DNA from 2 places in the Microbacterium imperiale genome. Region 2 is predicted to be linked to the other one. Evidence: predicted binding sites of a transcription regulator. Region 2 holds the regulator's gene; the other holds the start of a gene.

Region 1 (15,886 bases), 350 kb from region 2:
CTTCCCGACAGGCTCTCGACCAAGGGCGGGTCGAGGTGCAGGGTCGCCGTGACCTGCCGGAAGGGCTGCGCCCAGTCCGTGCCGTTGACGTCCCAGTAGAACTCGAGCCCCGTGTCGTCGAAGTCCCACACGACGTTCTCGAGGTCGTAGGTGAAGACGAAGGTGTTGCGGCCGTGAAGGTACTCGGCGCCGCGCGTGAGGATGCCGAGCGTGCCGTCGTCGTTGTCGGTCTCGACGGGGCGGGCATCGCCGTTCTCGTCGGTGACCGACACGAGGGTCGGGTGCAGCGGCTGGCCGTTGTACGACTCGGGGAGCAGGCGGCGCATCCCGCGGTTCTGGTCCGCCTCGGGGAAATCGGCGACGAACCGCTCGACCACCCGCATGCGCGCCGTGCCGTCGGCATCGCGCTCCAGGTAGTAGTCGACCGTCAGCGAGTCGAACTCGAAGGCGTCGAGGTCGTCGGACGTCTCGCCCGAGACGGACGAGAGCACCGGCGGAGCCGCGGATGCCGCCGCGGGCAGAGCCGCCCCCAGAAGGCTCGCCATCAGGACCGCCGTGGCGCTCGCAAGCGCCCTTCGCGTGCGCCGCATCATGCCGCCCAGCTTAGGCGGGCGTTAAAGTTGTGGCCATGAGCGATCGTCGTCGTGCCGTGGCCGCATGGGAGAGCCTCTTCCGCGCGCAGCACGAGATCTTCGACGACATCAGCAACGACTTCGCCAGCGATGAGCTCAGCCAGGCCGAGTACGACGTGCTGCTGACCGTCACGCGTGGACCCGGCAACCGGGCACGACTGCGCGATGTCACGGCCAACATGCTGATCAGCCAGCCGAGCGTCTCGCGCCTCGTGGACCGCATGGTCGCGCGGGGCCTGATCACCAAGTGCGGCGATCCGACCGACGGGCGCGGTGCGATGATCACCGCGACTCCCGACGGGGTGGCGGCTTTCCGCCGACTCGCCGCGGCGCACGGGCGGTCGATCGCCGAGCGCATGTCGGTCCTGAGCACCGAAGAGCTGGAACAGCTCGAGCAGCTCACCACGAAACTGCGCCGCACGTCCTGACGAGGGCCTCCTCCCCATCAGCGGGCCGTGCCGAGTTGTGCACGAACGCGCTCGATCGCGGTTCGGATGTCGGTGGCCGATGGGATCATCGACATATGGCAACGATGGGTGGCAGTGACGGTGTGGGGCTGAGTCCTCATGCCGGTGCGCTCGGGGCGTTCGCTGAGGCGTTGGATGCTGCTCACGCCGGGGATGTCGCACTGGTGCGAGCCTTGGCTGAGGTCGGCCGGTCGGCGTTGCGGGTTGCGCACGTCGACGGTGTGCGGGGCATGGCCTCGGACATGGAGTTGCGCTCGGTCGCTGCGGAAGCGGCCGGGCTGGCGGGGCGGTCGGACCGGCGATTGCAGCACGACATCGACCATGCAATGGCCATCGTCGACGACTACCCCGCCGTGTTCACGGCGTGGGAGACCCGACGGATCACCCGGGATCACGTCGAGGTGATCGTCAAAGCGGGGTGCGTGGTGCCGGCGGAGGTTCGACCGGCGTTCGAGGAAGCTGCGATCGAGATCTGCGAGCGTGACATCGCGGTGCGGGTGCGTGAGCCGCTGAGAGCTCTAGCGCAGCGGATGCATCCGCGGGAGTTCACCGAGCGACACCGGGACGCCGCCGCCGGGCGGTGCGTGCGGGTGCTCCCCGGGGCGGACGGGATGTCGGATCTCATCGCGACCTTGCCGACCGTGATCGCCGCGGGGATGCTCGACCGGCTCACGCAGATGGGCCAGTCCGTGAAGGACGCCCGAGCCGCCGGGACGGATGCCGCGGGGGCCGCGTTCGGCGACGCAGCGGCGCCCGGGCAGCCTGAGGAGCCGGATGCGCGGACCATGGATCAGCTCCGCGCCGACGCTCTCGCTGATCTGGTGCTCGGGGGCGCCCCGGTGGTCGATCCCACCTACGGCACCGACGGCCCGGGACCACTGGGCGCGATCCGGGCGCGCGTGCAGGTCGTCGTCACCGCAGACACCCTCACCGGAACCGACCACGGTCCCGCCGGAGCCGTCGGGGCCGGGCTGGTCGACGCCGACACGGCCCGCGAACTCGCCGGGCAGACCGCCTCCTGGGATCGGCTCTTCATCGACCCCGTCACCCGCACCCCGGCCGAGATCGATACCTATCGGTCCACCGCCTCGATGCGGCGCCTGCTGCAAGCGCGCGACCAGCACTGCCGGTTCCCCGGATGCCGTCGCGCTGCGATCCGCTGCGAGATCGACCACACCATCGACCACGCCCTCGGCGGACATACCCACATTTACAACCTCGCCCACCTCTGCCAGAGACACCACTCGATGAAGCAATTCACCGACTGGAAAGTCAGACAGCTCGGCGGCGGGCTCCTGGAATGGACCTCCCCCGGCGGGCGGATCTACCGCGAAGACGTGCCGATCCCTGCCGTCTGCTTCACACCCGAACCCGACCCACCACCGGGCGCGCGAACCGGCCACCTCGTCGACGAGCCGCCACCCTTCTGAGCTCGCCGCCCGACGATCCGCCACCCTTCTGATCGGTCTGCGCCAGGCGGCCCGACGCGTCAGCGCGGCCCGACGCGTCAGCGCGGCCCGACGTGGCCCCGCGGCCCGATACCCCACCCTGCGGTGACCGCGCCGGATCAGAGCCCGCACGAACGACGATGGCCGCAGCCCCGAGGAGGAGCTGCGGCCATCGGTGCGCGGTCGATCCGGTCGGTCACGCCGCCAGGTTCACCGGCTGCGCTGCGGTCGGCGCTGCGCTCAGTTCTCGATCGGCACCACCGGCGCGGCGGAGTCGGTCGTGACCGCGACCTTGCGCGGCTTGGCCTTCTCGCTGACGGGGATCGTCACGGTCAGCACGCCGTTGTTGTAGGTCGCGGCGATGCCCTCGGTGTCGACACCCTGGCCGAGGTTCAGCTGGCGCAGGAAGCTCGCCGCCTCACGCTCACGGGTGATCCACTTCACCCCGTCGCCGCTCGCCAGGGTGCGCTCGGCGCGGATCGTCAGCAGCTGGCCGTCGACGTCGATGTCGACCGAACCCGGGTCGATGCCCGGCAGGTCGGCCGTCATGACGTAGTGGTCGCCATCACGGTAGAGGTCCATCGGCATGCGGCGCGGACCGCGGCGCGCGTCGAAGAGGCTCGAGGCGATGCGGTCGAGGTCGCGGAACGGGTCGTACGTAGCCATCGGTTCTTCCCTTCTCTGAATGTCTGTGTTGAGATCTCGAAAGTTGAGCCTTAGCGGCTCAACTGCATCCAGATTAGCACTCGACCCCTGAGAGTGCCAACGGTTCTCGCACGGCGAACACTCCACCCACCACCGGCGTTCAGCACTCGACGACGTTGACCGCGAGCCCGCCTTCGCTCGTCTCCTTGTACTTGTGCGACATGTCGATCCCGGTCTGCCGCATCGTCTCGACGACGGCATCCAGCGACACGTAATGGCGTCCGTCACCCCGCAGAGCGAGCCGCGCCGCGGTCACCGCCGTGGATGCCGCGATGGCGTTCCGCTCGATGCAGGGGATCTGCACGAGACCGCCCACGGGGTCGCACGTGAGGCCGAGGTGATGCTCCATCGCGATCTCGGCGGCGTTCTCGATCTGCGCGTTGTCGCCGCCCATGACAGCGGTCAATCCCCCCGCCGCCATCGCGCACGCCGAGCCCACCTCGGCCTGGCACCCGCCCTCGGCGCCCGAGATCGACGCGTTCGCCTTGAACAGCGAGCCGAGCGCGGTCGCCGTGAGCAGGAACCTGCGGATTCCGCGCCGACGGTCGAGATCCTCGGGCGCGAGCATCGACTCCGCCGCGAACCGCCACCAGTACATCGCGACGGCCGGAAGGATGCCGGCAGCCCCGTTCGTCGGAGCCGTGACGACGCGCCCGCCCGCGGCGTTCTCCTCGTTGACGGCGAGCGCGAACGCGCCCAGCCACTCGCCGGGCAGCTCCCGCCCTCCCGCGGACTCGGCGGCCTCGAGCTGCTCGCGCATCGCGCCGGCTCGGCGCCGCACGCGCAACATGCCCGGCAGCGTGCCGTCGGCGTGCAGCCCCGCGTCGATGCATCCCGCCATCGCATCCCAGATGGCATCGAGCCCCGCCGCTACCTCGCTTTCGGGACGCAGCGCCTCTTCGTTGCGCCGCGCGAGCCCCGCAATCGACAGCTCCTCCCGCTCGCACAGCTCGAGCAGCTCGGCCGCGCTACCGAACGCGAACGGCCAGGCGGCCGCGCGAAGCCCCTCACCCTCGACCTCACCCTCGCGACGGATGAACCCGCCGCCGACCGAGAAGTACGTCTCGCGGGCCACCGGCGCCCCGATGCTGTCCCAGGCGGTGAGGGTCATCGCGTTCGGATGCTGGGGCAGCCGCGTACGGGGCTCGAACGAGACATCGGCGCGCGAGAACGCCACCGCGTGCCGTCCGCCCAGCAGCAGCGGCGCGCCATCGACCCACGCCGACCAGGCCGCGCGGACGGCATCCGGGTCGACGGTCTCGGGCGCGTGACCCTGCAGCCCGGCCACGATCGCGTCGGGGGTGCCGTGCCCGATCCCGGTCGCGCCGAGCGAGCCGTAGAGCACGCACGTCACCCGCGCCACGTCCTCGAGACGGCCGGACGCGCTCAGGCGCTCGACGAAGGCTCGGGCCGCACGCAGCGGTCCGACGGTATGGGAGCTCGAGGGTCCTACTCCGATGGAGAACAGCTCGAACGCCGAAACGTATGCGCTCACCCTGTCAGGCTACGTCTCGCCCCGGGAACACGCCGAGCGCGGACGTCAAGGGCAGTGCCCTGCGCCGACGCGACGCCTATCGTCGCCCGAGATGAATCACGCGCCCCATCCTCGAGTCGCCTCCCTGGCCATCGCGGCACGCACCGCGGGCGGCGAAGCATTCGCCGTGTCACGGCTGCTGCTGGCGGCGAAGGCGGCCTTCGCCGCCGCCATCGCCTGGTATCTCGCGCCGCTCGTACCCTTCGCCCACGACGAGTACTCCTACTACGCGCCGCTCGGCGTTCTCGTCAGCATGTACCCGACGATCGCCGACTCCGCGAAGGCCGGCCTACAGGCCGTCGCGGGACTCGCGATCGGCATCGCGATCGGGTTGGGTGGCCTGTGGATCGTCACCGGGCCGAGCCCGCGCATCCTCGGCGTCGCGATCGTCGTCGCTGTGGGCGTCGCAATCGGCGGCATCCGCGCGCTCGGCACCGGTCGTGACTGGATCGCGATCGCAGCGCTCTTCGTCCTGCTGCTCGGGGCCAACGATGCCGGCGGGTTCTCGGTGTCGTACCTCGTCACGATGGCGTTCGGGGTCGTCGTCGGGATCGCCGTGAACCTCGCGGTCGTCCCGCCGCTGTACCTGCGGCGAGCGTCCACGCGGCTCTCGCAGCTGCGGGATGCCGTCGCCGACCGGCTCGACATGCTGGCGACGGCCATCGCCGACGGGTCAGCGCCCGACCCCGAGGGTCAGCGCTATCTCACCGAGATCCTCGACGCGGTCTCGGCGGACGTCCGGGAGGCCGCGCGCAGCCGCAAGGCGCACCCCCTCGCTCGGCGCCGCCGGGGCGTCGAAGAGGAGAACGACCGACGGATGCGCGCCCTCGAGAACACCGTGCGCCAGACGCTCGAGTTGGCCGGTGGCGTTGCGGCGCTGCCCCTCAGCGACGAAGCCGCCCCGCGCCGCGCTCAGCTCGCCGAGGCGGTGCGCGCGACCGGCCGTGCCGTCGCACGGCCCATCGGAGACCCCGACGCCGCGACGGCGGTCGACGAAGCCGAACGCGCCCTGGCGCGCGTGGTCGAGAGCGTGCCGCCGCGCCACGACGGGCGCATCTCGCCGTGGACGCGCACCGCCGTGGACGTCGCGCGCATCATCGAGGCGTCGCGCCCCTTCACCTGAGCCGCGCTCAGATCCCCAGCACGCGCCCGAGGTACGGGCCCCAGAACTTCCGGTCGGGGTCCATGCGCGCGACGAGATCGCGGAAGGCGTGCAGTCGCGGCAGCGACTCGCCCACCGGCATCGCGAAGACCTTGCCCCAGTGCGGGCGGGGATCGAACGGCGCGAGGGCTCGTTCGACGTGGCCGATCGCGGTGGCGACGGCATCCGGCCGGTTCTTCCATGTGAAGTGGATGCACACGCTGTCGCGGCCGTACCCCGGCGACAGCCAGAGCTCGTCGGCAGCCACCGTGCGCAGCTCGCTCACGAGAAGCGCGGGCTCCACCCGATCCGCGATCGCCCGCACGGCCGCGATCGCCTCGACCGCCACCTCTCGCGCGACCCAGTACTCGGTCTGGATCTCGTCGCCGTTCGATGGCGTGGCGTCGATACGGAAGTGCGGCAGCCGCTCGCACCACTCCCCCGGCACACCGCCCTGCTCCGTCGTGTTGTCGAGCCCGTCCGCCGCGGGCGAGTCGGCCTTCTCCGACACCCGGCGTGCGCCGAGCACCGTCGGCGCCATCTCGGGCGCTGACGACTCGTCGAGGCGCTCCTTGACCCAGACCTCGCCGACGTCCGGCGTGTTCCACCGCGTGAACACGCTGACGCTGTAGCCGGATGCCGTCAGCTCGTCGAACCGCTCGAAGAGGTCGTCCCACGCCAGACCGACGTAGGTGTCCTGGCGCACACGGTAGGTCGGTTCGATCGCGAGCGTGATGCGCGTGACCGGCCCGAGCGCCCCGAGGTGCACGACGCTGCCCGCGAAGTCCGGGTCGCCCGCGGCGACGCGCCGCAGCGAGCCGTCCGGCGCGATGAACTCGAGCGCGCGCACGGCCGTCGCGAGCGAGCCGTTGCGGTCACCCGAGCCGTGCGTCGACGTGGCCGTCGCTCCGCCGACAGAGATGTGCGGCAGCGACCCCATGTTGTGCAGTGCCCAACCACGGTCGGCGAGGTGACGCGCCACGACGGCGTAGCGGGTGCCGGCACCGACGGTGACGGTGCGCGCCGCCTCGTCGATCTCGATCGCCGGCTCGATCGCGGTGAGGGCGAGCAGCACCCCGTCGGTGTCGGCGAGATCGTTGAAGGAGTGCCGCGTCCCCAAGGAGCGGATGCGGCGATGGCCCGCGACGAGCTCCTGCGCCTCGACGATGGTTGAGGGCTCGAGCACCGCTTCAGCGGCGAAGGTGTGCGTTCCGGCCCAGGTTCGTTCGGTCACATCGTCACGCTACGCGACGGCCGAGCGCACCTCCACGACAAAGTCGATGCAAGTACGACGGAGAAACAAAGAAGCCCCCGCAGAGCGGAGGCTTCTTTTCACTGTCTCAACACAGTGTGCGCCCGAAGGGACTCGAACCCCTAACCTTCTGATCCGTAGTCAGATGCTCTATCCATTGAGCTACGGGCGCAGGGCCTGCGATCTCTCGTGGGCCGTCGTCAAGAATAGCCCACTCCCGCAGGAAGCGCGAATCGAGGCCTCAACCGGTCAATCGATCACGTCGACGGCATCCGTTTCGGATGCTCTTTCGGCGCGGACGCGCCGCTGGGCCCCGCGCCGCTGCGACCGCAGACGCGGCAGATCGACCATCCGCAGCGCCTGCATCCGCGCTGTGCGCATGCGCTCGTAGTCCGGCTCGAGGTCGGGGCGCGCCGCCTCGATGCGCAGGGTGCGATCGATGTTCCCGGCGACCTCGCTCCACGCCGCTTCGCGGGCGTCGGCGATGAGCTTGCGGAGTTCGCCCTCGTCGTCGGCGCGCTCGCGCAGCTCCTTCGCGATCCGCAGCGACTGCCGGCGGCGGCGACGCAGATTCGCCACGTCGCGGCTGCGGTAGTCGTGCGTGCCGCCCGAATCGCTGTAGCGTCCGCTCGCGGCCTTGCGCTCGCGATTCGTGCGTTCCGCGTCGGCTTCAGCCTCTTCCGCGAGCGCGATGAGCGCACGCCGGGCGTCGTCGAGGAAGTGGTCGGCGTCGAAGTCCTGCCCCTCGGCGAGGATGTGCACGAGGATCGCGTTCTTCAACGCGAGGCGCGTCGCGGCGGAGGCGATGTAGAGCCCTTCGGCGACGATCTCCGAGCTCTTGATGCGCGCTTGACGGCTGGCCACCGCTGCCCCTCCTCACCTCCCCTCAATCCTATGGGGCACCCTCTCCGCACAGCAGGGCGACTTCCCATACCACCCCAGCATGCGCAGCACAACGCCTGTGAGCCGTGAACTCGCTGACCGTAGCCTCCCGAGAGAGCGACCGAAATCGAACACCTCAGACCGGATGCCGCAGGGCAAACCGATCTGCGATCTCCACCGAACAACCGCAGCACCGCGACACCCGTCGCCCAATGGGAGGGAATCCTCATGCGTACATCACCGAACCGCCTCGTCGCCATCATCTTCGGCGCCGTCTACATCCTCGTCGGCCTCCTCGGCTTCACCGTGACCGCCGGCGTCGAGTTCATCGCCACCGAGGGTGGCCTGCTGCTCGGCATCTTCGAGGTCAACCCGCTGCACAACATCGCGCACCTCCTGATCGGTGCCGCGCTGCTCATCGGCGGCCTGTCGGGCGTCCGCGCCGCGAAGAGCGTCAACATCACGGTCGGCGCCGCCTACCTGCTGCTCGGCATCGTCGGCTTCTTCATCCAGGACAGCGCCGCCAACGTGCTGGCCCTGAACACCGCCGACCACTTCCTGCACCTCGCCAGCGCCCTCGTGCTGCTGGGTGTCGGCCTCGGCACCGACCGCGCCGTCGACAACCGTCGCCACGCCGTCGCCTGATGAACACCGCCGCGCTCACCCGCTCCTGGCCCACGCTCGCCGCGTGGGGGGCTGGCCTGCTTCAGCTCGGCGTGGGCGCGGGCATGATCACGCAGGGCACCGGCGTCGCTGATCGCGGCGTCGGTGTCCTCGCGGCAGTCGTCGGGGCGGCCGCCCTGGGTTGGGGCGTCGCCGCCCTGACCCGCGGCCGCCTCGTCGCTCCGCGCACCGGCATGGCGATCGCCGTGATCGGAACCGTCGCGTCGGGTCTCGCTCTCGCGGTCGACCCGGTGCGCATCAGCGTCCACGCTGTCGGCGTGGCCGTGCTGCTCCACCTCGCGTACGGCGTCGCCTCGGCGTTCGTCGTCCGGCGCGCGCGCTCCGGCGCGGACGACGCCGCCCACCCGGCCGGCTCAGCCGAGGGCCGCACCGTCCAACGCACCAGCGTCCTCGGCATGATCGCCGGCTGCGTCATCGTCGCCGGGCTCGTCACGCCCGCCCTGGGCGCTACCGAGGCCGGGCGTGCCGCGCCCGACCACTCGGACCACCCGCTCTTCTCGACCGAGCACGGGCACTGACGCCCGGCTCCCGCCTTACAGCGGGCTGATTCGCCAGGAGGCCTCGCTCGAGCCTCCCGGCTCGATGAAGATCAGCCCCGCGTCGTAGTCGTAACGGCTCGCGTTGAACGCATCCGGAGCGCACGTCATCGGCTCGACCGCCAGCCCGGCACGGTGACCCGGCTGCTCGGGACCTCCCGGCAGGTCGGCGGTGTGCACCTGCACCCAGCCGCACGCCTCGCCCCACGAGATCGCCACGCCCGTGCCGCTCGGGTCGGTCACCCGCACCGTCGCCTCACCGGAGTCCGATCGCGACACGTCGGTGAACGCGTGGTCGATCTCGACGGCGCCGAGCGTCCGCGGCCGGCGGAAGTCGAACCGCTCCGACCCCGCGACGTCGGCCAGCGCGATCGGCGAGAGCCGGTCGGGCGTGACCTCGAGGACGCGCTCGGCGGGCAGCTCGAGCGACCATTCGTCCAGCGGCGACGAACCCGCCACGAGGTACGGATGCGGGCCGGTGCCGAAGGGGGCGGCATCCGCGCTCTCGTTGGTGGCCCGCACCGTCTGGGTCAGCCCGTCCGCCCCGAGGCGATAAGTCGTCTCGACGCGCAGCGTCCAGGGGTACGCGGTCTGCGCGACCACGGTCGCCGCGAGGGTCACGTGGTCGGCGGCCACGACCACCGCCTCGAAGTCGAGCCAGGCGACGAGTCCGTGCAGAGCGTGGTGCCGCTGGGGCTCGGTGAGCGCCAGCTTGTAGCGGGTGCCCGCCACCTCGTACTCGCCGTCGACGACGCGGTTCGGCCAGGGCGCGAGGGTCGCCCCGCGGTAGCCGGGCCGCACCTCGTCCTCACCGTAGGGCACGGTGAGGTCGCGTCCGCCGACCCGATACGAGCGCAGCGACGCCCCCACACTGGCGATGATCGCCTCTGCCTCGCCCGCGCGCAGCACGTACGACGTTCCGGATGCCGCCACGGGCGTCCCCTCTCGGTTCTGGTGGATGGAGCTCACAGGCCCCGCGCGAGGCGGTAATAGGCCTGGTTCCAGCGGAGCTCCTTCTGGAATCCTCGCACCGTCGTGTCCTCGTCGATGACGACGAGCTCGGTGCCGGCGATCTCGGCGAAATCGCGGAACACCTCGATGCCGACCGCGGTGGTCATGACGGTGTGGTGCGCAGCGCCGGCGGCGAGCCAGCACGCGGCCGACGTCGCGAAGTCCGGGGCCGGCTTCCAGATCGCGCGGCCGACCGGCAGCTTGGGCAGGTCGGGCGCCTCGACGTTCTCGACGACGTTCGCCGTCAGGCGGAAGCGGTCGCGCATGTCGCTGAGGGCGACCACGAGTGCCGGTCCGGGGTCGGCCGTGAAGACGAGGCGGACCGGGTCGTCCTTTCCGCCGATACCGAGCGGGTGGATCTCCAGGCGCGGCTTCGCGGTCGTCAGCGACGGCGAGACCTCGAGCATGTGGGCGCCGAGGATGCGCTCGGAGCCGGGAACGAGGTCGTACGTGTAGTCCTCCATGAGGCTCGCGCCGCCGGGGAGACCCGCGCCCATGACGTTGGCGACGCGCACGAGGATGGCCGTCTTCCAGTCACCTTCCGCGCCGAAGCCGTAACCCTCGGCCATGAGGCGCTGGACCGCGAGGCCCGGCAGCTGCGTGAGTGCACCGAGGTCTTCGAACGAGGTCGTGAAGGCACCGAAGCCGCCCTCCTCGAGGAACGAGCGCAGGCCGACCTCGATCGCCGCGCCGTCGCGCAGGGACTGGTGGCGCTCGCCCCCGGGCCGCAGCTCGTCGGCGACGTCGTACGCGTCGAGGTATTCGGCCACGAGGGCGTCGATCTGTTCCTCGGTCGCTGCGGCGACGGCATCCGCCAGCTCGTTGACGCCCCAGGTGTTGACCTGCACGCCGAACTGGAGCTCGGCCTCGGTCTTGTCGCCCTCGGTGACCGCGACGTAGCGCATGTTGTCACCGAACCGGGCGAGCTTGAGGGTGCGGACGGCCTGCCAGCCCGCGGCCGCCCGCTCCCAGTCTTCGATCTGCTGCACCACGGCGGGGTTCGACACGTGGCCCACGACGGTCTTGCGGGGAACGCCGAGACGCGTCTGGATGTAGCCGAACTCGCGGTCGCCGTGGGCGGCCTGATTGAGGTTCATGAAGTCGAAGTCGATGTCGGCCCAGGGCAGCTCGACGTTCGCCTGCGTGTGCAGGTGCAGCAGCGGCTTGCGCAGCGCGTCCAGGCCGGTGATCCACATCTTCGCCGGGCTGAAGGTGTGCATCCACGCGATGACGCCGATGACCGAGTCGTCGGCGTTGGCGTCGAGCGCCAGGCGGCGGATCGACTCGGAGTCCTTGAGCACCGGCTTCCACTCGACGCGGACGGGCAGGCCCGCGAGACCGGCGACGACCTGCTGGGACTGCTCGGCGACCTGACGGAGGGTCTCATCGCCGTAGAGGTTCTGACTGCCGGTGACGAACCAGACGGTGTACTGCTCGAGCGAGGTGGAGAGGGTCATGATTTCTTCTTCCGGGTTACGAGAGGGCGGCGACGGCGGCGCGTTCGATCGCGAGGCCGGCGTCGTATCGGTCGAGGTAGGCGGCGAAGCCGGCGGCATCCGCTGCGTCGGGTTCGGCGACGTCGACGGATGCCGCAGCGAACACGCGCTGCTGCAGGTAGGCGTCGAGGTCGAGCTCGGCGCTGTGGCCGAGGTAGGCGGCGAGGACGGCGATGCCCCAGGCCCCGCCCTCCGAGGCGGTCTCACCGACCGCGACGGGTGCACCCAGGGCTGCGGCGAGGAATCGCTGCGCGACGCCGGCGGTGCGGAACATCCCGCCGTGCGCGAACATGCGGTCGAGCGCGACGCCCTCGGCGTCGAGCACGCGCATGCCCAGGGCGAGCGTGCCGAAGACCCCGTACAGCTGCGCGCGGATCGCATTGCCGAGGGTGAAGCGACTGTCGGGCGTGCGCACGAAGAGCGGACGCCCCTCGTCGGTGCCGGCGATCGGTTCACCGGCCAGGTGGTTGTAGGCCAGCAGCCCGCCGGCGTCCGCCTCGGCGGCGAGAGCCTCGCGGAAGAGCGCCTCGTAGACGGCGTCGGGCTCGAGCGGGAAGCCCGCGGCGGCCGAGAACCGCTCGAACATACCCGCCCACGCGGCCAGCTCACTGGCGCCGTTGTTGCAGTGCACCATCGCGACGAGGTCGCCCGCGGGGGTCGTGACGACGTCGATCTCGTGGTGCATGCTCTGCAGCGGACGCTCGAGCACGACCATCGCGAAGATGCTCGTGCCGGCGCTGACGTTGCCGGTGCGCGGGGCGACCGCGGCGGTCGCGACCATGCCGGTTCCCGCATCGCCCTCGGGCGGGCAGAACGGGACGCCGGGACGCAGCACACCGGACGGATCGAGCAGGGCCGCGCCCGCGGACGTCAGCGTCCCGGCGGCTTCTCCGGCCACGCGCACGGCCGGCAGCAGCGAGCGCAGGTCGGCGGGCAGCCGGCCCGCCGCGTGGGCGTCGAAGAGGTCGACGCGGCGCTGGTCGTAGTCGCGCGTCGCGGGGTCGATGGGGAACATGCCCGACGCGTCGCCGACACCGAGCACCTTCTCGCCCGTCAGGCGGCTGTGGACGTAGCCGGCGAGGGTCGTGACGAATCGGATGTCGCCGACGTGCGGCTCGGCATCGAGCACCGCCTGGTGCAGGTGCGCGATCGACCAGCGCAGGGGGATGTTGATGCCCAGCAGCGTGCTGAGCTCGGCCGCGGCCGGACCCGTGCTCGTGTTGCGCCACGTACGGAACGGCACCAGCAGATCATCGGCCTCGTCGAAAGCGAGGTAGCCGTGCATCATCGCCGAGACGCCGATCGCCCCGAAGGTCTCGGGCGTCACGTCGTAGCGTGCTCGCACCTCGGCGACGAGATCGGCGTAGGCCGCCTGCAGCCCCGACCACACGTCGTCGAGGGAGTATGTCCACCGCCGGTCTTCGAAGCGGTTCTCCCACGCGTGAGATCCCGTCGCGATGACGTCGGTCGGGTCGGGCCCGATGAGGCACGCCTTGATACGCGTCGAGCCGAACTCGATGCCCAGACTGGTGCGACCGGCGACGATGTCGTCGCGAGTGGCGCTGTTGGTCACGGATGCCTCCATTGGTCGAGCCGCGGTGCGATCATGTTACCGGTAACACCCGGTCGAGCACCACTCCTCCGCTCGACGCACTCCGGCTCAGTGCGATCGGGTCGACGATCGGACCACGAGGCGCGGCGCCTCCGGGTCTGCGGGACGGGGCTCGCCCAGCAATACCGCGACGCATCGCCGCGCCTCGCCCGCGATGTCGAGGCGCACGGTCGTCAGCGCAGGCCGGTAGAAGGCGGCATCCGGGTGGTCGTCGAATCCCACCACGCTGACGTCGCCCGGCACCGACACCCCGAGCGCGTCGAGACCCGACATCAGGCCGAGGGCCATCTGGTCGTTCGCGACGACGAAAGCCGTCGGCGGGTCGGTGCCTCGCAGCGCGTCGGCGACCGGGGCCGCGAGAGCCGCGCCCGACCCGGCGGACCAGTCCCCCGCCCACCGGCCCGCTGCGCTCAGGCCGTGACGCGCGAGAGCGTCGGCCGTGCCGCGGTCGCGGGCGATCGCCTCGAGCCATTCCGACGGACCCGACACCCGCCCGATACGACGGTGTCCGAGCGCGACGAGGTGCTCGACGGCCAGCGCGGCACCCTCGGCTTGCCGCTGCGCGCCGCCGGCCACTGTTGCGGCGCCGTGGAGCGACACGATCGGCACGCCCGGGCGCGCGACGCCCAGCGCCTCGATCGCGGTGGTGTGCGGCGCGACGAGGACGATGCCGTCGACGCCCTGGGCCAGCAGGTGCTCCGCGGCCTCGGTGACGCTCGCGGCGTCGACGCCGTCGGCGTACGCCGTGGCGATCCACCTCCCCGCCGATCGGGCCGCGCGCTCGAGCGCGGCGATGCCCGCGGCGGGGCCGAACAGGTCGGTGTCAGAGGCCAGCACCCCGATGGTGCGCGTCGTCGCCGTCCCGAGACTGCGGGCGGCGTTGTTGACGCGGTATCCGAGTTCGGCCATCGCGGCGACGACGCGCTCACGCGTCTCGGGGCGGATGTGCGGATGATCGTTGAGCACGCGCGAGACGGTTTGCGTCGACACGCCGGCCGCCGCAGCGACATCCCGCACGCCCACGCGCATCCGGCCGTGCGCCTCTTCGCTCATCTCGCCAGGCTAGCGGGCGACCTCCGCCCCCTGGCACGCCGACGGGCGGCACCGACCGTAGTCGATGCCGCCCGTGCGGAGTCGGAGCGACGCTCGGAGACGAGCGCCGCGACGTGGATCAGCGGTCGCCGAGGATGCCGCCCACGAGGTCGTCGACGTCGGACGTGACGTCGCCGACGAGGTTGTCGACCGTGTTGTCGACGGTGTTCTCGATGCCGCTCGTGAGGTCGCCGGTGCTGACGTCGCCCGTGCCCACGTCGGTGCCGTTGCCGAGGTCGGTGTCGGCCTGGTTGCCGGTGCCCGCCTCGTTGCCGTTGCCGGCCTCGTTGCCCGAGCCGACCTCGTTGCCGTTGCCGCTGCCGTTGCCGACCTCGTTGCCCGAGCCGATCGGAGCGTCCACGGCGGTGTCGTTGCCCGAGCCGATCGGGGCGTTCGTCTCGTTGCCCGAGGCGATCGGGGTGTCGTTGCCCGACAGGAGCGCGCCGTTGCCGACGTCGCTGATGAGCGGGCCGTTGACGAGGCCGCCGTCGAGACCGAGGTTGCCGATGGCGGCGTTCTCGCCGACCGCGTTGCCGTTGGCGTCGAGGACGCCGTCGATGAACGTCGACAGCGCGTCGAACGACGACGACACGTCGGTCGAGGTGTTCGTGTCGGTGGTGGACGAGTCGACGGTCGTGCTGTCGTCGGCCGACGCGGGCAGAGCGAATCCGGCGGTGGCGATCGCGGCGACGCCGAGGCCCGCCGTGCCGAAGAACGTTGCTCGCTTCAGGTTCGTACGCATGTCTCTTCCTTCCATCACGTCCGCAGGGTTGCGGCACGTGGGACTATCCGGGACGCCCCCCGGATGCGGATTGGACGATGACCGCGAAAAGGGCGGAAAAGCCCCGATTCCCGAAGCGGCGATCCGCGCCCTCATGCGGATCGCGGCGGTTTCCTGGCAGTCGCCTGAGAACGGCTCTCACGCAGCGCTGCGAGCAGGCCGGCCGCGCTTGGGCCGGACGGTCGACAGCTCGAGCCCCAGGGCGCGCTCGGGGCGCTGCTCCAGCCGCCGCTCGACGTGCTCGAGCCACCGCAGTTCCGCCTCGACCGCGAAGACCATCGAGTCGACGACGAGTGACCAGGCGAGCTGCTCGGGGCCGTCGGCATCCGCGCCCGGGTAGACCGCGGCGCGCAGCTCCGCCACCTGGGCGAGCGAGGCGCGACGCTGCGCCTGGATCACGTCGGCGACGTCGACCCCCGGCAGCGTCGCGGCCACCGCGAGCTTGATGGCCAGCTCGTCGCGCGTGCCCGCGGGGCGCTCGACGGGTGAGCGCAGCCACGACGACACCTCGGCACGACCGGCATCCGTGATCTGCCAGTACACGTGCCCCTGCTCGTCGACCGCGCCCTTCTCGACGAGGCCGTCGCGCTCCAGGCGATCGAGGGTGTTGTAG
Region 2 (15,886 bases):
CGGGCTGCAGGCGCTGCAGACGGCCGCGATCCTCATCGCCCTGCCGTTCTCGGTCGTGATGCTGCTCATGTGCTGGTCGACCGTCCTCGCGTTCCAACGCGAGCGGCGGGCGTACGCGCGCGCCGAGCGGGCGCAGTTCATCGAGCGCATCGGCGACCACTACGGTCTCGAGGTCGAGGAGCCCAACGAGCGCGGGGTGCGCTTCCCCTGGATCGGCGGCAAGCGCACCTGACCGGGCGGGCGGGGAAGGACCCGGGCCCGCCTAGGCTGGACGGATGCCTCCGGTCTCCTTCGCCCGCCTGATCGACGTTCCCGCCGAGACGCTCTACCGCCTGATGTGGTTGCGCGTCAGCGTCTTCGTCGTCGAGCAGCGCGCCGCCTACCCGGAGCTGGACGGGCGCGACCTCGAGCCCGACACCGAGCTGTTCTGGGCCGAGGAGGACGGTGAGGTCGTCGCGACACTGCGGCTGCTGCGCGACAGCGATGCCGCCCGCATCGGGCGGGTGGCGACGGCCGAGGCGGCGCGCGGACACGGCCTCTCGGCGCAGCTCATGCGTGCCGCCGTCGAGCGTGCCGAGGAGCGCTGGCCGGGCACCGCGATCGATCTCGACGCGCAGAAGCATCTGGCCCCCTGGTACGCCCGCTTCGGGTTCGAGATCAGCGGCCCGGAGTTCTCGGAGGACGACATCCCGCACGTGCCCATGCGGCGCGCCGCCGTCTGAGCGACCGGACGCTCAGCGGATCAGCGGATGCCGGCCTGCTTCGGCAGCCGGACGAACAGCAGCAGGATGAGCCCGAGCGTCAGGACGACCGCGATGCCCAGGACGCCCCAGATGATCGCACCGAACCACCCGATGAACAGCGCCCACATCAAAGGTGACAGGAAGCTGGCCACCCGGCCGGTCGTCGCATAGAGTCCGAAGATCTCGCCCTGCATGCCGGGCGGTGTGACCCGCGCCAGCAGCGAGCGGCTCGCCGCCTGCGCCGGTCCGACGCAGGCCGAGAGCACGAGGCCCGCGATCCAGAACACGATCGACCCGGCGTCCTGCAGGACGAACAGCAGCACGGCGACGGCGATGAGCCCCGACAGCGTCGCGATGATCACCGACCGCGCGCCGAAACGGTCGTCGAACCGGCCGGCCACGATCGTCGAGGCTCCCGCCACGAGGTTCGCCGCGATGCCGAAGATCATGACCTCGGTCGCCGAGAAGCCGAAGGCCCGGGCTGCGAGCACCCCGCCGAAGGCGAAGACGCCCGCGAGGCCGTCGCGGTAGACGGCGCTCGCGAGCAGGAACCAGAACGTGGGCCGCTGCGTGCGGTACAGGCGCGCGATGTCCTTCACGAGGTGCACGTACCCGGCGAGGAAGCCGACCTTCGTCGCGCCGGCGGGTGCCGGGCTCTCGGGGACGTTGAGAAGCAACGGGATCGCGAACACGAGCGTCCACACGCCGCACCCGACGGCGATGAGGCGGTAGGCGAGACCGTCGCTGGTGTCCATGCCGAACCAGTCGACGAACGTGAGCGCGACGACGATCGCGAGCGCGATGATGCCGCCGATGTACCCGAGGCCCCAGCCGAGCCCGCTCACGCGGCCGATCGTGCGGGGGGTGGAGACCTCGACGAGCATCGCGTTGTAGTTGACGCCGGCGATCTCGGACACGACCGCGCCGAGTGAGAGCACGATCGCCCCGTACCAGAAGTACGCCGGATCGGCGAAGGTGAAGAACAGCGCGAACTGCAGCAGGGCGAGCAAGACGGTGAAGACGCCGAGCCAGCGCTTCTTGCGGCCCGAGCGGTCGGCGGTCTGTCCGAGGACGGGCGCGAGCAGCAGGATCAGGATGCCGGCGGCGGTCGAGGCGACGCCGTAGCCGCTGGCCAGGTCGGCCAGTGCCGCCTCTTTGATCGGGTCGCTGTCGGGCAGGGCAGCGACGTCGGCGGGCAGGAACCAGTCCGACACGAGGAACAGCGACGCGAAGACGAAGGTCAGGATGACCGAGTTGAACGGCTGCGTCGCCCAGTCCCACAGTGCCCACGAGACGACGGCGCGGCGCGGCACCGGGCGTTCGGCATCCTCTCGCTCGCGCAGGTCGGCGATGCGTCCGAGCGCCTGCGTGTCGGCGGTGGTCGGCGGGGCCGGCACGCCGGGCGCGGTCGCCCGCGGAGTGCCCTCACCGGGTGGGTTCGTCTCGGGTGACATGCGGGGCACGCTAGGTCCTCTTCGTGAACAACGGGTGCCGCCCGTCCCGGCCGTCGCATCGTCGCGACGGGGTCAGCGTATCCGCCGGGGCTCCCGGATGCGGGTGCCGGTGCCGCGTGCGTCGATTCAGTCCGTGTGGCGCGCGAAGCGATAGCCGATCCCGCGGACGGTCTCGACCCAGCGGCCCGAGCGGCCGTCGTCGCCGAGCTTGCGGCGAAGGTTCATCATGTGCACCTCGACGGCGTGCAGATCGTGCGCGCTGACGTGCTCACCGCTCGTGCCGCTCTGACGCCGCAGCATGAGCGCCATCCATGACTTCTCGATGACGTCGCCGGGTCGCTGCATGAGCGCCTGCAGAACATCGAATTCCGAGCGCGTCAGATCCAGCAGCTCGCCGTCCAGCTCGACGCGCCGCGACGCCGGATTGAGTCGCAGCGGACCCGCCTCGAGCCACGCGGGCGCGGCGGGCTCGTCCGACCGGATGCTGCGCGGCCGGCGCATCAGCGCATCGATGCGTGCACGCAGCTCGTAGGGGCGCCAGGGTTTGACGACGTAGTCGTCCGCGCCGCTGCGGAAACCTTCGACCGTGGCGGTCTCATCGCCGACCGCGCTGATGATGAGGATGTAGCCGTCGTGGAAGGAACGGATGCGGCGCACGGCCTCGAAGCCGTCGATGCCGCCGAGCATGACGTCCACCGTCGTCAGCTCGGGGCGGAGAAGCCGCACGGCGTCGACGCCGGAGGCGCCGTCGCGGAACGCGTGGACGTCGAACCCGTGCTGCTCGAGGGTCTGGGTCAGCAGGTGGCGCAGGTCGTCGTCATCCTCGATGACGACGACGGTGCGCCTCATGATCGTCTCCCGGCGCGCGGGAACGCTCGACGACCAGCCACCACGGGCTCGAGATCGTCGAGAGGCGAGTTCGGGTTCACGCTTCTTGACATCGGTGGCCTCAGCATATTTTCCGAGCCTGGGAGTATCACCAGATGACGGCCTGGAAACCCTCAGGTTTCACTCAACGCCTCATCACCTCCGCAAGGCTGGCGAAAGTTGATAGCAGTGCACTCAAGTTCGTTTGACACTCGCAAACCGTCGGCGTATCCTTGAGTCATCGCGGCTCAGGTTGGGCCGCCGCAGACTTCCGATCCACCGAACCGAAAGCAAAGGAGACAACTCATGGCACGTGCAGTGGGTATCGACCTGGGTACGACGAACTCCGTCGTCGCCGTCCTCGAGGGCGGCGAGCCCAAGGTCATCGCCAACGCCGAAGGGCTCCGGACGACCCCCTCGGTCGTCGCATTCACGAAGGACGGCGAGGTGCTCGTCGGCGAGACCGCGAAGCGCCAGGCCGTCACCAACGTCGACCGCACGCTGACCTCGGTCAAGCGCCACATGGGCACGACCTGGAAGACCCAGGCGATCGACGGCAAGGCCTACACGCCGCAGGAGATCTCGGCCCGCATCCTCCAGAAGCTCAAGCGCGACGCCGAGCAGTACCTGGGCGACACCGTCACCGACGCTGTCATCACGGTTCCCGCGTACTTCAACGACGCCGAGCGCCAGGCGACCAAGGAGGCCGGTGAGATCGCGGGCCTCAACGTCCTGCGCATCATCAACGAGCCCACCGCGGCCGCACTCGCCTACGGCCTCGACAAGGGCAAGGAAGACGAGCTCATCCTCGTCTTCGACCTCGGTGGCGGCACGTTCGACGTCTCGCTGCTCGAGGTGGGCAAGGACGACGACTTCTCCACGATCCAGGTGCGCGCGACCGCCGGTGACAACCGACTCGGTGGCGACGACTGGGACCAGCGGGTCGTCGAGTACCTCATCAAGCAGTTCAAGGACACGACCGGCGTCGACGTCTCGGGCGACAAGATCGCTCTCCAGCGCCTCAAGGAGGCCGCTGAGCAGGCGAAGAAGGAGCTCTCGAGCTCGCAGTCGACCTCGATCAACCTGCCCTACCTCTCGCTGACCGACTCGGGCCCTGTCTCGCTGTCCGAGACCCTGTCGCGCGCCAAGTTCGAGGACCTCACCAAGGACCTGCTCGACCGCACCAAGAAGCCGTTCGAGGACGTCATCCGCGAAGCCGGCATCAAGGTCGGCGACATCGACCACGTGGTGCTCGTCGGTGGCTCGACCCGCATGCCCGCCGTGTCGGAGCTCGTCAAGAAGGAAGCCGGCAAGGAGCCCAACAAGGGCGTGAACCCGGACGAGGTCGTCGCCGTCGGCGCCGCCCTGCAGGCCGGTGTCCTCAAGGGCGAGCGCAAGGACGTCCTCCTCATCGACGTCACCCCCCTGAGCCTCGGCATCGAGACCAAGGGCGGCATCATGACCAAGCTCATCGAGCGCAACACCGCCATCCCCACCAAGCGCAGCGAGACCTTCACGACCGCCGACGACAACCAGCCGTCGGTCGCCATCCAGGTCTTCCAGGGCGAGCGCGACTTCACCCGCGACAACAAGCCGCTGGGAACGTTCGAGCTCACCGGCATCGCGCCGGCGCCCCGCGGCATCCCGCAGGTCGAGGTCACCTTCGACATCGACGCGAACGGCATCGTGCACGTCTCGGCGAAGGACAAGGGCACCGGCAAGGAGCAGTCGATGACCATCACGGGCGGCTCGTCGCTGCCCAAGGAGGACATCGAGCGCATGGTGCGCGAGGCCGAGGAGCACGCGGCCGAGGACAAGAAGCGCCGCGAGGCCGCCGAGGTCCGCAACCAGGCCGAGACCCTGTCGTACTCGATCGAGAAGCTCATCGCCGACAACGCCGACAAGCTGCCCGAGGACGTCAAGACCGAGGTCCAGGGCGACGTCGACGCGCTGAAGACCGCTCTCGCGGGCGATGACGACGACGCCGTCAAGACGGCGTTCGACAAGCTCAACGCGTCGCAGGGCAAGCTCGGCGAGGCGATCTACGCGCAGGGTCAGGCCGACCAGGCGCAGGGCACCCCGACCGACGCCCCCACCGGCGACGCCGGCAGCACGGCATCCGATGAGGATGTCGTGGACGCCGAGGTCGTCGACGACGAGGACGAGAAGAAGTAACCATGACCAACAAGGACTTCGAAGAGCCCAACGGCAACGACGAGGTCCTCGGCGAGGAGGGGTCGGAGGCGCGAGTCTCCGGCCCTGACGCGCAAGAGGACACCAGCACCGAGGCGCCGGCCGACGACGAGCTGACGATCGACGACATCCTCGGTGCGGCCCAGTCCGACGAGGCGGCGGTGGCCGAGGCGCCGGCCGAGGAGCACGACCTCCTCCTCGACCTCAAGCGTGTGCAGGCCGAGTACGCCAACTACCGTCGGCGCACGGAGGAGCAGCGCGATGTGGAGATCGAGCGCGCGAAGGGTTCGGTGGCCAAGGGGCTGCTGCCCGTGCTCGACGACCTCGACCGCGCGGGCAAGCACGGTGACCTCGTCGAGGGCTCGCCGCTGGCCGCCATCGCCGAGAAGCTCCGGGGCGTCGTCACGCGGCTGGGCGTCGAGACCTACGGCGCAGCCGGCGAGGCGTTCGACCCGCAGCAGCACGAGGCCATCTTCCAGGCGCCCACTCCGGGCACCACCGAGCCGACGATCCTCGAGGTCGTCGAGGTCGGGTATCGCCTCGGGAGCATTGAGCTGCGTCCGGCGAAGGTCGTCGTCGCCGTGCCGGCCGAATAGGAGGCATCCATATGGCCAGTCAGGACTGGTTCGACAAGGACTTCTACAAGGTGCTCGGCGTCGCGAAGGACGTCTCGGACACCGACCTGAAGAAGACCTACCGCAAGCTCGCGCGCACTTACCACCCCGACTCGACGCAGGGCGATCCTGCGGCCGAGGCCAAGTTCAAGGAGATCAGCGAGGCCTACTCGGTGCTTTCCGACAAGGAGCAGCGGGCCGAGTACGACCAGATCCGGGCGATGGGTTCGGGCAATGCCCGCTTCACCGCGGGCGGCCAGGGCGCCGGCGGGTTCGAAGACGTGTTCAGCGCCTTCAACCAGGGCGCACGCGGCGGCGCCGGCGCGCGCGGTGCGGACTTCGACGACATCTTCGCGATGTTCAATCAGCAGACCGGACGCTCCGGGCGCTTCGGGTCGGGCGGCTTCGGCCGCTCGACCGGGGGCTTCCAGGGCTTCGGCGGCCCGCAGCGCGGTGCCGACGTGACCGCGCGCACGACGCTCGACTTCGCCACGGCCGTGCGCGGCGACACCGTCACGCTGCAGGGCGAGGACGGCAAACCGTTCAAGGTGAAGGTGCCCGCCGGCGTCGCGGACGGCCAGAAGATCCGGCTCCGCGGCCGCGGGCGGCCCTCGCCGGACGGCGGCGAGGCGGGCGACATCGTCGTGTCGGTCACCGTGCGTCCGCATCCCGTGTTCACCCGCGACGGGCTGAACCTGCGCGTCGTGGTGCCCGTCACCTTCACCGAGGCGGCGCTGGGTGCGACCATCGAGGTGCCCACTCTGGGTGGCGACCCCGTCAAGCTGCGTGTGGCTCCGGGCACCCCCTCGGGCCGCGTGCTGCGAGTGAAGGGGCGCGGTGTGAGCACGGCGAAAGGCACCGGCGACCTGCTCGCCGAGGTGCAGGTGGCCGTGCCCGCCCACCTCGACGAAGACGCCCGCGCCGCGCTCGAGCGCTTCGCCGAGCTCGAACCGAAAGAGAATCCCCGCGCCGACCTCATGAACAAGGCGCGGACCTGACCCGGTGCTTCGGCCCGCTGCGCCCGGACTGCCCGGCGGCGCAGTGGGTCGGAGCCCCCGCATCCGACTTCCGGAGGTGAGATCCCATGAGCGACGACGCCATCGACGAGGACGCGCCGATCTTCGCGATCGCCGCTGCCGCCGAGCTCGCCGGCATGCACGCGCAGACCCTGCGCCAGTACGACCGGCTCGGACTCGTGGTGCCCGGGCGCACGCAGGGCGGGTCGCGGCGGTACTCGCTGCGGCACATCCGGCAACTGCGCGAGGTCGCGCGGATGTCGGCCGAGGGCATCAGCCTGCCGGCGATCACGCGCATCCTCGAGCTCGAGAACGAGGTGGCGGGGCTGCGCCGTGAGAAGCGCGAGCTCGAGCAGCGGTTGCGCGACGAGCTGCAGCAGCGACCCGGAGCCCGCGTGTTCGCCGCCGGCGCTACGGGAGCGGTCGTCACCCTGCGCCACGGGGCGCGCGTGCGCCGCGCCACCGAGATCGTGCTCTACCGGCGCCCGACCGACCCGGCGCCCGCTGACGAGCCCCGGGCGACCCCCCCGCGGTGAGCGCCCGGCGATAGCCTGACGGCGTGAGACAGAAGGCCGTGCCGCACCCCGAACCCGTTCCCGGCGTGACCCCTGCCGCCTCCGGCGGTCTGCCGCCGATGCTCCGCATCCTCGTCGGACTCGCCGCCGCCGTCATCGTTCTCGCCGGTCTGTACGCGGCGCGCGAGATCGCCGGACCCCTGCTGCTCGGCGCGGTCATCGTGATCATCTGCCACCCCGTGCGCCGCCCCCTCGAGCGCCGCGGCTGGCCGAGCTGGGCCGCCACCACGGCGGTGATCGCGGTGGCCTACCTCATCCTCGCCGCGCTCGCCGCGATGCTCGCCTACGCGGGCGTGCAGTTCACGCGTCTGGTGACCGACTCGACGCCGCAGCTGCGCGCGACGGCCGACGCCGTCCTGGACTGGCTGCAGGCGATCGGCTTCGAGCAGCAGGTCGCCGACGCCGCGGCATCCGTCCTGCAGCCCGGCACCCTCGCGTCGTTCGCGACGTCGCTGGGCTCGAGCGTGCTGTCGGTGCTGACGGCGTTCTTCTTCGTGCTCGCCTATGTCATCTTCATGGCCGCCGACGGGGCGCGGTACGCGCGCGCCGAGGCGACCTTCGGCGAGCGTGCGCGTCCGACGATGCAGCGCTTCCGCGCGTTCAACCACGGCGTGCGCACGTACTACGTCGTCAATGCGAGCTTCGGTGCCGTCGTCGCGATCATCGACGGACTGGCCCTGTGGGCACTGCAGGTGCCGGCGCCGGTGGTCTGGGCCGTCCTCGCGTTCGTCACCAACTTCGTCCCGAACATCGGCTTCGTCCTCGGTCTCGTGCCGCCTGCGCTCCTCGCGCTGGTCGTCGGGGGCTGGCCACTCATGCTGATCGTCATCGCGATCTACTGCGTCGTCAACGTCACGCTGCAGGTGATGATCCAGCCGAAGTTCGTCAGCGACGCCGTCGACCTGAGCCTCACGCTGAGCTTCTTCTCGGTCATCTTCTGGACGTTCGTGATCGGCCCGCTGGGCGCGATCCTGTCCATCCCCCTGACCCTCCTGGTGCGCGCCCTCGTGTTCGAGTCCGATCCCGGCGCGGGATGGATGCGGTGGCTGTCGGGCGACCGGCAGGCTGTGCCGCGATTCGCCGAGCCCGAGCCCGCTCCGCCCGCCCCGACTCAGGCCGGCGGCAGGCGCAGGGTGTTCGACTTCTCGTCGAGCGTCAGATCATCGACCACGCGCAGCGACCGCGCGAGGTGATCGAGTTCGTCGAGCACGGTGCCGACGCGCTCGCGGTCGCTGCAGACGGCCGACAGGGTCACGAGGTGCGTGCCGGTGTCCCACGTATACGACACGAACGGCGGCGTGCGCGGGTCGGGCGGCAGCGTCATGACGAGCTTCTCGCCGCTGCCCAGGTAGGGCGATCGGAAGTCCTCGGTGTCGTCGTACTCCATCGGCATCATCGCCCGCGCGGTGCGCAGCTGCGGAGTCGCCTCCTGCACCTGCGCGAGGACCACCAGCAGCTCGGGGTCGGCCTTCCACATCCACGCGCGCACGCGGCCGCCCGCGCGGCGCATGAGCATCGGCACAGCCTGGCTCGCTGCCCACGCCGCGAACCGGCCGCCGGGCCGCGGGGCACCGCCGATGGCGGCGTTCGCCTGGCCCAGCAGCATCCCGATCGCGCGCTTGCGGGCGCGGCGCCCGGCGAAGCCGAACGATTCGGTCACGGGCACCCAGCGGGCGGGGTCGGCATCGGCTTCGAGACGGGCCATGCCCCCAGCCTAGGGATGCCGCCTGTGCGTCCGCCCCTCCGTGGCCGGTTTGGTCTCTCCCGGCGGTGCCTCCGGGGGGCGCATCGGGCCCTCGGGTAAGCTCGGGGCCGCCGCGACGGCCACAGCCGCCGGCACGCCGCCGTACAGATTGGGCCTGACCCGTGACCGAATCCACGACGACCGAGGGTGTTCCCGCCGCCCGTTCGCGCGCACCTCTGACCATCGTGATGGGCGCCGACACCTTCGCCCCCGACGTCAACGGCGCCGCCCGCTTCGCCGAGCGCCTGTCGGCGGGGCTCGCCGCGCGCGGACACGACGTCCACATCGTCACGCCGAGCGTGAAGCACTCGCAGTCCGGCACCTTCACCGAGAACATCGAGGGTGTCGATCTCACCGTCCACCGGCTGCCGGGGTGGCGCTGGTACCCGCACGACTGGCTGCGGTTCGTCCTGCCGTGGCGCTCGAAGCACTACGCCCGCCGCGTGCTCGACGAGGTCAAGCCCGACGTGGTCCACAGCCAATCGCACATCGTGATCGGGCGCGGGCTGACGCGCGAGGCCCGCAAGCGCGGCATCCCGGTCGTCGCGACCAACCATGTCATGGCCGAGAACGTCATCGATTTCACGACGCTGCCGCCCTTCCTCGACAAGATCATCATCAAGCTCTGCTGGGACGACGCCCGGCGCACGTTCGAGATGTCGCGCGCCGTGACGACGCCTACGCGCAAGGCGGCCGAGTTCCTCGAGAGCACGATCGACATCTCGGGCGTCATCCCCATCAGCTGCGGCATCGACAAGCGCAACTACACCCCCGACCTCACGCCCCGCGAGCACCGCCGCGTCCTCTTCGTCGGCCGCCTCACGACCGAGAAGCACGTCGAGGTCACCCTGCAGGCGGTGGCCAAGCTCGCGCCCGAGCTGGACGTGCACTTCGACATCGTCGGGGGCGGCGACCAGCGGCGGAACCTCGAGCAGACGGCGCAGCAGCTCGGCATCACCGACCGCGTGACCTTCTACGGGCGCACCGACGAGGCGCAGCTGCGCGCGGCTTACACGCGCGCCGACGTCTTCGCCATCGCGTCGATCGCCGAGCTGCAGTCGATCGCGACGATGGAGGCCATGGCGTCGGGGCTGCCGGTCGTGGCGGCCGACGCCGTCGCGCTGCCCCACCTCGTGCAGTCGGGCGTCAACGGGTACCTGTTCGAACCGGGCAATGTCGACGACCTCGCCGACAAGCTGCGGCGCGTGCTCACAGCCTCACCCGAGGAGTACCTGCGGATGCAGCAGGCGTCGCTCGACGGCGTCGAGATCCACGACATCGAGCGCACCCTCGACACGTTCGAGAAGCTCTACCGCGGCGAGCCGCTCGACGCCTGACGATGCGCCTCTTCTTCGACGCGCGCTACATCCGCACGGACTTCCACGACGGCATCAGCCGGTTCTCGCACGAGCTCGCGCACGCCGTGTACATCGCCGCCCCGAAGGCGGGGGTCGAGGTGACCTTCATCGTGCACGACCCGGCACAGGTGGCTTTCCTGCCCGAGGGGGCGCCGCACGTGACGCTGCACGCGCCGACGTCGGTGCTCGAGCCCGTCGCGGCGCTGCGTCTGAACCGGCACCGCCCCGACGTGGTGTACTCGCCGATGCAGACGATCGGTGCGCTCGGTCGCCGCTTCGCGCTCATCCTCACGCTCCACGACACGATCTACTACCGGCACCGCACACCGCCGCGCGACCTGCCGTGGTTCGTGCGCCTGGGGTGGCGACTGTTCCACCTGTCGTACGCGCCGCAGCGGGCGACGCTCAACGCGGCCGACGTCGTCGCGACGGTCAGCGAGACGAGCAAGCGGCAGTTCGCCGACGTGAAGCTGACGAAGCGCGAGGTGGTCGTGCTGCCCAACGCCCCGCAGCGGCTGGCCGACCTGATGCCGGCGGGGGCGATGCCGGGGGCGGCCGCGCCGCGCAACATCGTCTACATGGGCTCATTCATGCCCTACAAGAACGTCGAGACGCTCGTGCGCGCGATGCAGTGGCTTCCCGGGCGCACCCTTCACCTGCTGAGTCGGATCTCGCCGGCCCGCCGCGCCGAGCTCGAGAGCCTCGCGCCCGACGATGCGCGCATCGTCTTCCACGGGGGAGTGACGGATGCCGAGTACGCGGCGCTGCTGGCGGATGCCGGGGTGCTCGCGACGCTGAGCCTCGACGAGGGATACGGGCTGCCGATCGCCGAGGCGCTCGCGCTGGGCGTGCCGGCCGTCGTGAGCGACATGGAGATCTTCCACGAGGTCGGCGGCGGCGGTGCGCGCTACGTGCCCGCGCGCGACGCGCGGGCGTTCGCCGCAGCGGTGGAGGCCCTCGACGACGACGACGTCCGGGCTCGGACGGTGGCGGCGGGGCGCGCGCACATCTCCCGGTTCACGTGGGAGGAATCGGCGGCCCGACTGCTCGCGGCTTCGCGGCGGGCGCTCGAGCTCCGCTCCCGCTGACGCCCGGGTGCGACGCCGTCATCGGGCAGGCGTGATGGGTCCGTCGCGACGGGGCGGTAGCCGTCCCGCATCGTGATGACGAGCGTTCCGGACGCCGCGGCCAGCGCGGCGAGGACGATGATTCCGAGAAGCAGTGCAGCGGTCATGGCGGAAACGCTACGATGGTCGTCATCCTGCCGCGTCTGGCAGTCGGGACATCTTCCGGAGGAAATCTGCCATGCACACCGTCGCCTGCGTTGTTCAGCCCGGTTTCGCGCCGTTCGAGTTCGGGCTCGCGTGCGAGGCCTTCGGGCTCGACCGCAGCGATGAGGGCATCCGCAACTTCGACTTCCGCATCGTCACCCCCGATCCCGGCGCGGTCGACGCGAACCTGCCGTTTTCGATCAACGTCGACGCCGACCTCTCGTTCGCCGATGAGGCCGATCTCGTCGTCATCACGCCGATCCCGCGGGAGCAGTGGGATGCCGTCGACGAGCGCGTGACCGCGGTCGTGCGCCGTGCCGTCGCTCGGGGTGCGTGGGTGCTGACCGTCTGCAGCGGCGCGTTCGTCGTCGCGGCGTCCGGGGTGCTCGACGGCAAGCGCGCGACGACCCACTGGCGCTATGCCGAGACGATGGCCCGGATGTATCCGGAGATCGACGTCGACCCGGACGTGCTGTACGTGCAGTCGGGGCGCATCATCACCTCGGCCGGCACCGCCGCCGGGCTCGATGCGTGCCTGCACCTGCTGCGTCTCGAGCTGGGCGCCGAGGCGGCCAACACGATCGCGCGCCGGATGGTCGTGCCGCCCCTGCGCGACGGCGGCCAGGCGCAGTTCATCGCGCGCCCGCTGCCGGAGGCGGCGTCGCTCTCGCTCGCCCCCATCACCGACTGGATGATCGAGAACCTGGACCTCGATCTGTCGGTCGACCTGCTGGCGGCCCGCGCGCACATGTCGCCGCGCACCTTCGCCCGCCGGTTCAAGGCCGACTACGGCACCACGCCGGCGGCGTGGCTCGGGCGTCAGCGCATCCTTCGGGCTCAGCGCCTGCTCGAGCAGACCGACCTCGGCCTCGAGCAGGTCGCAGCGGACAGCGGCTTCGGCTCGGCGTCGGTGCTGCGACAGAACTTCGCCCGCGCGCTCGGTCTGAGCCCGTCGGCGTACCGGGCGCGCTTCGCCTGCACGCCCGAGGCGGTCGCAGCAGCCGGTGCCGAGCGCCCCGACGTTGCGCGGATCGCCGAGCCCGTAGCGTCCTGACGGCGTCGGTGATAAACTTGAGTCAGCAAGGCTCAAGTTTAAGCCGAGAGATTTCAGGAGAACCATGAACGCCACTCAGCAGCCGGGACAGGAGGACGCGCGAAGCGCCCTCGAACAGTTCGGCATCAACCTCACCGACCGTGCCCGCCAGGGCAAGCTCGATCCCGTCATCGGTCGCGACAGCGAGATCCGGCGGGTCAGCCAGGTGCTCACGCGTCGCACGAAGAACAACCCCGTCCTCATCGGCGAGCCCGGCGTCGGCAAGACCGCCGTCGTCGAGGGTCTCGCTCAGCGCATCGTCGCGGGCGACGTCGCCGAGAGCCTCAAGAACAAGGAGCTCGTCTCGCTCGACATCTCGGCCCTCGTGGCCGGTGCGATGTATCGCGGGCAGTTCGAGGAGCGCCTCAAGAGCGTCCTCAAGGAGATCACCGAGTCCGACGGCCGCATCATCACCTTCATCGACGAGCTGCATGTGCTCATGGGCGCGGGCGGCGGCGAGGGCTCGGTCGCGGCGTCCAACATGCTCAAGCCGATGCTCGCGCGCGGCGAGCTGCGCCTCATCGGCGCGACCACGCTCGACGAGTACCGCGAGTTCATCGAGAAGGATGCCGCGCTCGAACGCCGCTTCCAGCAGGTCTACGTCGGCGAGCCGAGCGTCGAAGACACGATCGCGATCCTCCGCGGCCTCAAGGAGCGCTACGAGGCCCACCACAAGGTCGCGATCGCCGACGGTGCCCTCGTCGCGGCGGCATCCCTGTCGAACCGCTACATCCCCTCGCGACAGCTGCCCGACAAGGCGATCGACCTGATCGACGAGGCCGCGTCGCGCCTGCGCATGGAGATCGACTCGGCGCCCCTCGAGATCGACGAGCTGCGTCGTCACGTCGACCGGCTCAAGCTCGAGGAGCTGGCGCTGAAGAAGGAGAAGGATGCCGCGTCGCGCGAGCGTCTCGACGCCCTCCGCGCGACGCTGAAGGACGAGCAGCAGAAGCTCGATGACTTGCAGGCGCGCTGGGAGCGCGAGCGGGCGTCGCTCAACCGCGTCGGCGACCTGAAGACGCGCCTCGACGCTGCCCGCGTCGAGGCCGAGCGGGCCCAGCGCGAGGGCAACCTCGAGAAGGCGTCGCGCCTGCTGTACGCCGAGATCCCCGCGCTCGAGCGCGAGGTCGTCGAGGCCGAGCGCGCCGAGACCGCCGTCGACGGTCCCGAGCGGATGGTCAACGAGCAGGTCACCGACGAGGACATCGCCGCCGTGATCGCCGCGTGGACCGGCATCCCCGTCGGACGCCTGCTGCAGGGCGAGACCGAGAAGCTCGTCCGGCTGGAGTCCGAACTCGGCAAGCGCCTCATCGGGCAGAAGGTCGCGGTCAAGGCCGTCGCCGACGCCGTGCGCCGCTCGCGCGCCGGGATCAGCGATCCGAACCGCCCGACGGGCTCGTTCCTCTTCCTCGGACCGACCGGTGTCGGCAAGACCGAGCTCGCCAAGGCGCTCGCGGAGTTCCTCTTCGACGACGAGCACGCCATGGTGCGCATCGACATGTCGGAGTACGGCGAGAAGCACTCCGTCTCGCGTCTGGTCGGCGCCCCTCCCGGGTACATCGGCTACGAGCAGGGCGGTCAGCTGACCGAGGCCGTGCGGCGGCGCCCGTACTCGGTCGTGCTGCTCGACGAGGTCGAGAAGGCCCACCCCGAGGTGTTCGACGTGCTGCTGCAGGTCATGGACGACGGCCGCCTCACCGACGGCCAGGGGCGCACGGTCGACTTCCGCAACGTCATCCTGATCCTGACCTCGAACCTGGGCTCGCCGATCCTCATCGACCCGACGCTGAGCCTGGAGCAGAAGCGCGAGCAGGTGCAGATCCTGCTGCGGCAGGCGTTCCGGCCCGAGTTCCTCAACCGTCTCGACGACACGGTCATGTTCGAGGCGCTCAGCCAGGACGACCTCGCGCAGATCGTCGAGCTGTCGGTCGACGCGCTGCAGCGCCGGCTCAAGGACCGTCGTCTCTCGCTCGCCGTGACCCCCGATGCCCGCGCCTGGCTGGCCGAGCGCGGCTACGACCCGGTGTTCGGAGCGCGGCCGCTGCGCCGCCTCATCCAGTCCGAGATCCAGGACCGCCTCGCCATGGCGATCCTGTCGGGCGGCGTCCACGACGGCGACGTCGTGCGGGTGGATGTCGCCGCCGACGGCTCGGCGCTCGTGCTCACGAGCGCCGGCCCCGCGTCGGAGCCGGCGTCAGCGGCATCGGACGACGAGGTGATCGAGGCCGAGCTGCTCGACGACTGATCGCGGCGCGTCGGCGTCCGCTTCCGCCGGAACCGATCTCCTCGGGCGCAAGCCCCGCGGGGCGATCGGTTCCGGCGTGGAAGCATAGGGGCATGCGCACCGTACGGGCCCTGTGGGGCGCCTCCCATCCCGGACCGGCGCTCGTCGTCACGACCCTCTCGCTCGCCCTCGGCCTCGCCGCGGGCCTCGAGCCGTGGCGCGTCGTGGTGCTCGTCGCTGCCGTGCTGTTCGGCCAGCTGTCGATCGGCATCTCGAACGACGCGATCGACCGCGAGCGCGACCGCGCGGTGGGCCGCCGCGACAAGCCGCTCGTGCGCGACGAGGTGTCGAACCGGACGGCGTGGACGGCGGCGATCGGCTCGGTCGTCGTCGCGCTCGCACTGTCGGTGCCGCTCGGATGGGGGATGCTGCTGGCGCACATCGTCACGATCGGCGCGGGCTGGGCGTACAACGTGGGGCTCAAGGGCACCGCGGTGTCGATCGTCCCGTTCATCGTGAGCTTCGGGCTCTTCCCCTCGCTCGCCACCCTCGCCGCTCCCGAGCCCGAGCTGGCCGCCCCGTTCGCGGCCCTCGCCGGCGCCGCGCTCGGCTCGGCTGTGCACTTGACCAACGTGCTGCCCGACCTCGACGACGACCGGGCCACCGGAATCCGCGGACTGCCGCACCGGCTCGGTGCGACGGCGTCGGTGCTCGTCGCGGTGGCGGGCGTCGTC

Evidence for each region. The regulator HspR, encoded in region 2, represses chaperone genes until heat shock. The targets are predictions, from matches to a motif close to AAGTTGAGTCNNNNNGACTCAACTT.
Region 1: the regulator HspR is predicted to act here: its motif matches at 3,254-3,278, upstream of JOF37_RS12440 (Hsp20/alpha crystallin family protein).

Annotation. Positions count from the first base shown of each region.
Region 1 is NZ_JAGIOK010000001.1:2,558,945-2,574,830, reverse strand. It holds gene JOF37_RS12455 (DUF2207 domain-containing protein) at 1-545, opposite strand, end outside; gene JOF37_RS12450 (MarR family winged helix-turn-helix transcriptional regulator) at 629-1,060, shown strand; gene JOF37_RS12445 (HNH endonuclease signature motif containing protein) at 1,156-2,529, shown strand; gene JOF37_RS12440 (Hsp20/alpha crystallin family protein) at 2,788-3,213, opposite strand; gene JOF37_RS12435 (L-serine ammonia-lyase) at 3,353-4,747, opposite strand; gene JOF37_RS12430 (FUSC family protein) at 4,839-5,909, shown strand; gene JOF37_RS15805 (FAD-binding protein) at 5,917-7,161, opposite strand; tRNA gene JOF37_RS12420 (tRNA-Arg) at 7,279-7,351, opposite strand; gene JOF37_RS12415 (asparagine synthase) at 7,429-8,043, opposite strand; gene JOF37_RS12410 (DUF4383 domain-containing protein) at 8,290-8,706, shown strand; gene JOF37_RS12405 (hypothetical protein) at 8,706-9,263, shown strand; gene JOF37_RS12400 (aldose 1-epimerase family protein) at 9,279-10,214, opposite strand; gene araA (L-arabinose isomerase) at 10,247-11,749, opposite strand; gene JOF37_RS12390 (xylulokinase) at 11,766-13,373, opposite strand; gene JOF37_RS12385 (LacI family DNA-binding transcriptional regulator) at 13,449-14,453, opposite strand; gene JOF37_RS12380 (hypothetical protein) at 14,572-15,234, opposite strand; gene JOF37_RS12375 (PadR family transcriptional regulator) at 15,412-15,886, opposite strand, start outside.
Region 2 is NZ_JAGIOK010000001.1:2,204,345-2,220,230, forward strand. It holds partial or broken gene JOF37_RS10810 (BCCT family transporter) at 1-232, shown strand, start outside; gene JOF37_RS10815 (GNAT family N-acetyltransferase) at 276-722, shown strand; gene JOF37_RS10820 (MFS transporter) at 743-2,197, opposite strand; gene JOF37_RS10825 (response regulator transcription factor) at 2,324-3,046, opposite strand; gene dnaK (molecular chaperone DnaK) at 3,371-5,239, shown strand; gene JOF37_RS10835 (nucleotide exchange factor GrpE) at 5,242-5,853, shown strand; gene JOF37_RS10840 (DnaJ C-terminal domain-containing protein) at 5,865-6,869, shown strand; gene JOF37_RS10845 (heat shock protein transcriptional repressor HspR) at 6,956-7,423, shown strand; gene JOF37_RS10850 (AI-2E family transporter) at 7,447-8,655, shown strand; gene JOF37_RS10855 (hypothetical protein) at 8,574-9,167, opposite strand; gene JOF37_RS10860 (glycosyltransferase) at 9,395-10,543, shown strand; gene JOF37_RS10865 (glycosyltransferase) at 10,546-11,652, shown strand; gene JOF37_RS10870 (helix-turn-helix domain-containing protein) at 11,870-12,889, shown strand; gene JOF37_RS10875 (ATP-dependent Clp protease ATP-binding subunit) at 12,954-15,173, shown strand; gene JOF37_RS10880 (UbiA family prenyltransferase) at 15,266-15,886, shown strand, end outside.